Regions from separate parts of the Virgibacillus kekensis genome, predicted to be linked through region 1. Evidence: predicted binding sites of a transcription regulator. Region 1 holds the regulator's gene; the other holds the start of a gene.

Region 1 (4,348 bases):
TGCAGATTCTACAGCTTTTTCGATACCGCGACGAACGCCTACAGGGTTAGCACCTGATGCTACGTTTTTAAGACCTTCACGGATCATAGCCTGTGCAAGAACTGTTGCTGTAGTTGTACCGTCACCAGCAACGTCGTTCGTTTTGGAAGCTACTTCAGAAACAAGCTGTGCACCCATGTTTTCGAAATGGTCTTCAAGTTCGATTTCTTTAGCAATTGTAACACCATCATTGGTGATCAATGGTGAACCATATTTTTTATCCAGAACAACGTTACGGCCTTTTGGTCCCAACGTTACTTTAACAGCGTTAGCTAATGTATCGACACCGCGAAGCATAGCTCTGCGGGCTTCTTCACTGAACTTAATTTCTTTAGCCATGTTAAATTCCTCCTTGATAATTGATTTCGTATGTTATTATGCTGACAATCCTGCTTAGCTTACAACAGCAAGAATGTCATTTTCACGAAGAATTAAGTATTCTGTGCCTGCGTATTTCACTTCGGTACCAGCAAATTTTGAAAAGATGATACGGTCCCCTTCGCTAACCTCAAGTGCAACTTTTTCGCCACTGTCTGTTACACGGCCGGAACCTACTGCAACTACTTTACCTTCCTGTGGCTTTTCTTTTGCAGAGTCTGGAAGGACAATACCGCTTGCTGTCTTTTCTTCCTGCTCAACAAGCTCGATTACGACACGATCTCCTAGTGGTTTAATCATGTAGACAACCTCCTTAATTCCTTTTCATGTATTTGTTTTGATTTATTAGCACTCATTGTTAGTGAGTGCTAATTCCAATTAATATAATAATTAATTGACATTAAAAATGCAAGTATTGACCTTTAAAATTTTTACTCTTTTTTTCAGGAACGTCCTACGTAACCATACTATTATAACGTGTAGGGAAATTATGATAAAATATTTATGTTGTAATTTTTTCTAGCAGCGCGTTTTGTTGCATATACTATACTAATCCTCACATTAAAAGGAGTAGTTTTAACTTGGCCAGACGCTATTGGTATGTAATTTCAACTTATATAATTATGCAGTTTTCCGGGTTGCTGTTTGTCCCGGTTCTGTACTTCATGCTTCCTGTCTCACAGGAGCAGGCGGCAATCTACTGGACAATCTTCAGTTTCATCGCCGGGCTGATTGCTGTACTCATTTTCATGCGGCCGGATATGCGACAGGCACCTGTTCGTGATAACACCTCTGCAGGCCATTTAGTCTTATGGTCCATTGCAGGTGTTATTATGGCCTATGTTGCCCAAGCTCTTGCGGTGACAATAGAAGTACAGTTATTCGGTATTAAACAAGGCTCACAAAATACGCAGGTTATTATGGATATAACACGGGCAGCTCCTATATTTATGATTATCCCCGCGATTATTGCACCGATTCTTGAAGAAATTATTTTCCGGAAAATAATATTTGGTGAGCTTTACGTCCGCACAAACTTTTTCATTGCGGCTACACTTTCTGCACTGATTTTCGGAATAATCCACGGGGAGCCGGAACATATTTTAATATACGCATCAATGGGCTTTGTATTTGCATTTCTTTATGTAAAAACCAAACGGATTATGGTTCCGATAATAGTTCATATGACGTTGAATTCCATTTCACTTATCGTTCAGCTGTCACTGGACCCTGAGGATTTAGAAAGAATGCAGCGCCAGATGGAACAGATGCAAATGATTTTAATTGGAGGCTGATTCACTAATGCGACTTTCACCTAAAACAATGTCTTTGATATATTTCCTACTAGGGTCGGTCTTTACCTATATGGCAGTTCAAAGTGCAGAAGATACAGTCTGGAATTTCATGACGATTCTTCTTGCTTTCTTCGCCACAATAGATTTCGGTGTAGGAATCCGGATGCTGATTCTGCATTTTAAATTAAAACAAAAAAATAAGTGAATTATGTACACTCACACAACCAGCAGGATCTGACTGCTGGTTGTATCATCTGCTTGAGTTGCATTACCATTCTCTCCACTTTGTTCATCGCCCGCATTCTCTCTTCAAGTAGTCCACTCTCTTAATCACAGCCATTTAAATCTTTTTAGCTAACAAAGCCGTAAATCCCTTCCCAAGCGCAGGGAAAAGATAGACGTAAAATAAATGTAAAGGAGCAGCCCTCGTGGACTGCTCCCCTATAGAAATATTAATCTAACGGATAATGCTTTAAAAAATATACAAGTGACTGCAGTTCAACAGCAAGGTCTATATGATGGACACGGACCCGCTCCGGTACCGTTATTCTTGCTGGTGTGAAGTTAAGTATTCCAGAGACTCCGTAATCGGTCAGCCTATTGGTGATGTTCTGCGCCTCGGTGGCTGGAACGGTGAGTATTGCTACACTTACGCCCTGCATCCTTTCCTCCAGCTCATCAATATGATAGATGGGCACTCCGCCGATATCGGTTCCCGCTTTTTCTGCGTTTGCTTCGAATGCCATGACAATTTTGGTATTATTATTTTTCATAAAATTATAATGTAAAAATGCCGTACCCAGGTTTCCAACACCAATAAGAGCTACCTCGGTCACTTCATCCTGGTCGAGTGTCTTCCGGAAAAAACCAAGTAAGTATTCTACATTATACCCGTACCCTTTTTTCCCAAGCGCACCGAAATACGAAAAATCTCTTCTGATAGTGGCAGAGTCAACTTTTACTGCCTCACTAAGTTCCCCGGAAGAAACCCGCTTCTTCCCCTGCTGAAATAAATTGTTCAGGAACCGGTAGTATAACGGCAGCCGCTTGGCAGTTGCCTGTGGTATCTTATTTTGCTCCATTCCAGTTACCCCCCTAATCTTCCCTCTGGTAGTCACCCGATTTACCGCCTTTTTTACTCAGGAGATATGTCTGGCCAATTACCATTCCTTTATCGATTGCTTTGCACATGTCATATATGGTCAATGCGGTTGCGGAAGCAGCGGTCAATGCTTCCATTTCCACCCCTGTACTTCCTTTGGTTTTTACCGATGCACTGATCCTAATTTCATATGTATCCCCGTCAATATTCCAGTCAAATGAAATATCCACTCCTTTTAGTTGCAGTGGATGACACATTGGAATCCAGTCAGAAGTTTTCTTGGCTGCCATAATCCCTGCAACCTGAGCTACCGCAAGCGCGTCACCTTTTTTCATGGTATTGGAAGTTATTTTTTCATAGATTTCGCGATTTACAAAAACGCTGGAAGCAGCTGCAGCCGTCCGTTCCGTCTCATTCTTTTCACTGATGTCGACCATTCTTGCTCTTCCTTGCTCGTTAAAATGTGTGAAATCTGCCATAAAAATCAACTCCAGACGAAAATGATATATACCCCATTTTATCAGAAATTAATAGGTTAGTCGTGATTAATTTCACATTTGTATTGCCCGCCTATTTGCTAATACGATACACTTGTATACGATGAGGTGAACGAAATGATTATTATGCAGCTTAACGGAGTCTCCAAGTCTTTTGGAGCCGATGAAATATTATCCAACGTAAAACTTGAAATAAAAGAGAACGACAGGATTGCAATCGTGGGCAGAAATGGGGCAGGTAAGTCCACCCTGCTGAAAATAATGGCGGGTGAGTATTCGTATGATGAAGGGGATTTAATTAAGCCCAAGGATCTTACAACAGGCTATCTCTCCCAGCATACTGGACTCGAATCCGATAAAACTATTTGGAATGAAATGGTGGAAGTCTTTCGGGATCTGGTGAAACAGGAACAGGAACTTCGCGGGCTCGAAAAAGAGATGGAACAGGCTGCGACACTTTCCGAGAAAAAATATGAGCAGCTGCTTGTGGATTATGACCGGAAACAACAGGCTTTTGATGCAGGTGGCGGCTATCGCTATGAGGCAGATATTAAAGCTGTCCTAACCGGCCTTCATTTTCATGACTATGATTATGATACACCGATCAACGAACTTAGCGGCGGGCAAAAAACCCGTCTGGCACTCGGGAAGCTATTACTGAAGAAACCTGACCTGCTCATTCTGGACGAGCCTACCAACCATCTTGATATCGATACACTAAGCTGGCTCGAAAACTATCTGGCAGGTTATCCAGGTGCCGTAACAATTGTTTCGCACGACCGCTACTTTCTGGATAAAACTGTGTCGATTGTTTATGAGATTTCCCGACACAAGACTAAGAAATATCATGGTTCGTACAGCAAGTTTCTCGAACAAAAAGCCCAGGACTTTGAACAGGAAATGAAAGAGTTTGAGAAGCAACAGACAGAAATTAAGAAAACAGAAGAGTTTATTCAAAAAAATATCGTACGTGCTTCGACAACCAAACGTGCGCAAAGCAGACGTAAACAACTTGAGAAAATGGAGAAAATGGAACG
Region 2 (4,348 bases), on a different contig from region 1:
CTGGTGCTTGTCCGTGAACTGATGAACATCGAAATTGAAGGTCTATCATTCGAAATTCTTGTTAACTTCGCGTCGCTCATTGCGGTTCTGGTTATCTACCGTAACGATATCATCCGGCTGGCACAGAACTTTTTCCGCTATCTTTCAAAAAAAGATCCGGGTGCCAGAGGAGATTACCAGTTTATCTGGTATCTGGTCGTTGCTACAATCCCAGCAGGTGTAATCGGAGTATTATTTGAAGAATTCATTGAAAGTAAGCTTAGCAAGGTGTCCGTAATTGGTTATACTCTGCTCATTACAGGACTTGCCCTTTGGATTATCCGCAATCTGCGCGGAAGGAAAAATGACGGCGATTTGACGCTGAAGGATGCCCTGATTGTCGGGTTCGCACAGGCAGTTGCACTGATACCCGGAATCAGCCGGTCGGGTGCGACAATCGTTGCTGCCATGCTTGTCGGTATGAAATCTGAGACCGCATTGCGATTCTCCTTCCTTTTATATATCCCGGTAAGTCTTGGGGTAACCATCTTGAGTGTCGGGGAAATCTTGGGCGACCCGAACATTAGCGCCCTAGCAATCCCTTATGTAATGGCCTTCGCTGCAGCGCTGATTGCTTCCTATTACTCCTTGCGCTGGTTCATGGGAATAATGGCTCGCGGTAACCTGAAGTACTTTGCGTTTTATTGCTTTATCGTAGGTATTCTGGTCATTCTATTTATTTAACCTTGTTTCACAAATCTCTCCCTATGGGTAATGTCACTATGGGAGGGATTTTTTTATGTCAATTAATGAAGAGAAAGACTTTACCGGCATGCAAATTGGAACCTTTGAGGTTTCTTTCGATAAAAAATACCGCATCATATCGTTGCTGAATGATTTAACACTTGGATTGGAATTCTTGATCGGCAGTATTTTCTTTCTGTTTGAAGATTTGAAAACAGCTGGTGTTGTACTGTTTATTATTGGTAGCGCACAGCTTTTGGCAAGACCAATCATTAAGATTATCCATGCAATCCATTTTTCACATGTACGGTATAAAAAACACTCCCAGCCATAGCTGACTGGGAATTTTATTACTTATTTACTGCTTTCTTTTTTTGACGCATTGCCTTTGGAATATATACACAGTATGGTTCACTTTCCATGTAATCCCCTGTCACATTATAGGCGCGGGACCGTGACCCGCCGCATACATGCCGGAATTCACACACACCGCATTTTCCTTTATACTTATCCGGATTGCGAAGGTTCTGGAATACTTCCGATTCACGATAAATGGTTGCCAGTGGTTTCTGGCGAACATTACCTGCTTTAATAGGCAATAAGCCACTTGGATATACATCCCCAGTATGGGAAATAAATACGAAGCCGTTTCCGTCGTTAACACCTTTAGGAGCACGACCGAGTCCGTCGATTGTATCAATTTTGCCACTGTTCAATGCATCTTCATAACGGATTACGTCCTCTTGGTTTTTGGTTTCCCGCATTTTGCCCTGAATCACTACACGGCGATAATGCTGCGCTGCGGTCGTTTTGATATCAAATGAAGCAGTTTTAGATAACTTGTAGAGCCAGCGGAGTACCTTTTCGTGCTCAGCCGGTGATATCATATCCGATTCTTTCCCCCGCCCTGTCGGCACAAGGAAAAAGACACTCCATAAAACAACGCCAAGCTTTTCGACCATTTCTGCCATTTCATCAAGATACTCATAATTGTAGCGTGAAATAACTGTGTTAACCTGGAGGGGCATTTCGAGTTCGTGCAAATATTTTATCGCATTCATCGTTAAATCAAATGACCCGGAAGTGCCGCGGAAGTGATCATGCACCTCGGCACAATGCCCATCAATTGAGAACGCCCACCTTGCCAAGCCGACATTCTTCGCCTTTTCCATCGCCTCTTTGGTGACGTTCGGAGTGGCGGATGGTGTCATGGACACTCGAACACCCTTTTTCACTGCATACTCCGCAATGTCAAAAACATCCGGCCGCATCAGCGGGTCTCCGCCAGTGAAAACAAGCATTGGGTTGTTCATTTCATATATGTCATCAATCAGTTTTTTTCCTTCTTCAAAAGTCAGTTCCAGTGGATGACGGTGGTATTGTGCTTCAGCCCTGCAATGCAGACATTTCAGCTCACATGCCCGTGTCAGCTCCCAGATTACGATGAATGGGTTTTCATTATAGTCTTGTGGAAATTGTGGTAACATGTTACCCCTCCTAAGTTAGTTGCTAAGTTGAGTTTACTTGTTTTGTACGTGGCTGGTTGTGACATACTTCACACTTCCCGATGTGTCATAAATTGGACATAATTAAGCCTCTGGAATAGGTTCCCAGAGGCAATAATGGATAATGAATTCTTGCTCAGCGGTCTATGCTTCTTTACCTATAGCCACACGCCACATTGATGGCCCTTCTTCTAAGTATTCCCAGGTAAAGACGCCTTCCCGCTCAATCATAAATTGATATCTAAGCGGCCGTGGATCGTGGTCATTGGACAATTCCATAAACTCACCAGGCTGCAACCCATCGAATGTTTCAAAAATCTTTGGATGTCTGTATCTCGGTTCAATTTCAGGTGCATGTATTTTTACAGCGAAATTCTTTTCACTCATTGTTTAACCCTCCAGCTTTCAGATTTGATAACCTTTCACGACTCTAATGATAATGCCTGTTCAGTTAGGATGATGTGAGAGAAAACACACCTCCATATGATTCTCGTCACTTTTATAAAACGTTCACATTTGCAAATTCTATCTTTGAAGTTAACATGATAAACTAGAAAGGCATATTGTTATAGGAAGCTTAAATTTTGAGTATATGTCACTTTTTTTGCTGAGAGGAGCATGTATATGAACATCCAATCCATTCAGGAACTGCTGCAGAAAGTTCCATTATTCAAGGATCTAACCGACTCCGAGATGGAACCGATTGTAGAATTGGCCAAACACCGGATGTACCGTCACGGCACACATATTTTCATGCAGGGCGACCCGATGACCAATGTTTACTTTATCCACCAAGGAAAGGTGAAAATATATAAAACCGATTTCCACGGAAAAGAACAGATTGTAAATGTACTCCAGCCAGGCGATATGTTTCCCCACCAGGGATTTTTCCGTCAGGACGACTACCCGGCACACGCGGAAATTCAGGAAGATGCAATTTTAATTTATATTCCAATCAATTCATTCGAAAACTTTTTGATTAACCATCCGGAAATCTGTGTAAAACTGTTCCGCGTGCTCGGTGACAGGATTATGGACCTGCAAAACAGGCTTGAGGAAAAAATACTGCACAATACATATGAACAGATTATTATGCTGTTACTTCGGCTTGCCAAAGATTACGGCAAAGAAACCAAAGACGGCATGATCAAGGTGACCACACACTTCACAAACCGGGAACTCGCAAATATGATTGGCTCGAGCAGGGAAACCGTCAGCAGAACGCTCACTCAGCTAAAAAAACATGACCTGTTGACCACTGACAAATCAGGCTCCTTTGTATTGGATACAGAAACTCTCGAAGAAGAATTATTCAGTTAGAAAGAGGCTGGGACATAACTATAAATTTACATTCTAAAGACGAACGAATTCGGCGCGGAATCTTATAATGTTATCCTCTTATAGTTGGATCTTATTTCACAGTTGGTATAAAATGCGAGATAAAAGTTTAATGATTTCCGCTTCGGACAGTCGCTTTCACCACTCCGGGTACAAGTCCAACATCTGTTCAAGCTAAAGCTTTCACAGTGTTTCCTTTGCCGCCGGGCAACGCTTCAACTTCCTCGGAAGAAAACCACTTCCTGCGGAATCTTCAGCTGTTGCTTCGACGAACAGGACGTTCTAGTACCGGCGTTGGTCACAGGACGTGACCTGTTTTAGCCGGTGACCCGCAGGAGTCGACTGTCCTCCGCTCTAATCAACACTATGGTAGCGAAGGAAATACACGAAGACTCCTTCGGGAAAGCGAAGACGTTGAGACCCCACAGCGAGCTTTCTTTGCGAGCGAGGAGGCTCAGCGCGAGCCCGAGGAACGCGTAGTGTATTTCCGGAGCGAAGCTTCATTGTTACGTCGCAATTTATAGATTATACGAAGGCATCCTAACAAAATGATATAGATAGTTCGGATTATTATATAAATTATCACTTTCCTCTCAATCTCTATTAATTTTAGAATGACTGACAGTTGTTGTTCAATGGAAAATCCCCCTTTCTCCACCTCCACAAGATCTCCCGACAACCTCCCTCTCCCCCTCTTTCAAAAAATGTGACATACATCACTACTTCTCCTATTGAAAATGATTATCATAAAGTTAGGCTTAAGAAATCAATAGATGAGGTGA

What was found. Region 1 encodes Rex, which represses fermentation and respiration genes when NADH is low (regulators of the CRP and FNR family bind a similar motif). Its sites were predicted from a motif close to TTGTGAAATATTTCACAA; they were not measured.
Region 2: a site for Rex is predicted at 2,267-2,284, ahead of ACFO3D_RS13950 (TIGR04053 family radical SAM/SPASM domain-containing protein). Genes of this name have one in related genera too.

Annotation. Positions count from the first base shown of each region.
Region 1 is NZ_JBHSFU010000008.1:7,217-11,564, reverse strand. It holds gene groL (chaperonin GroEL) at 1-378, opposite strand, end outside; gene groES (co-chaperone GroES) at 433-717, opposite strand; gene ACFO3D_RS14330 (CPBP family intramembrane glutamic endopeptidase) at 999-1,712, shown strand; gene ACFO3D_RS14325 (YdiK family protein) at 1,720-1,917, shown strand; gene ACFO3D_RS14320 (redox-sensing transcriptional repressor Rex) at 2,165-2,794, opposite strand; gene moaC (cyclic pyranopterin monophosphate synthase MoaC) at 2,808-3,293, opposite strand; gene ACFO3D_RS14310 (ABC-F family ATP-binding cassette domain-containing protein) at 3,429-4,348, shown strand, end outside.
Region 2 is NZ_JBHSFU010000007.1:299,104-303,451, reverse strand. It holds gene ACFO3D_RS13960 (undecaprenyl-diphosphate phosphatase) at 1-723, shown strand, start outside; gene ACFO3D_RS13955 (YrhK family protein) at 779-1,057, shown strand; gene ACFO3D_RS13950 (TIGR04053 family radical SAM/SPASM domain-containing protein) at 1,074-2,210, opposite strand; gene ACFO3D_RS13945 (DUF2249 domain-containing protein) at 2,373-2,615, opposite strand; gene ACFO3D_RS13940 (Crp/Fnr family transcriptional regulator) at 2,853-3,548, shown strand.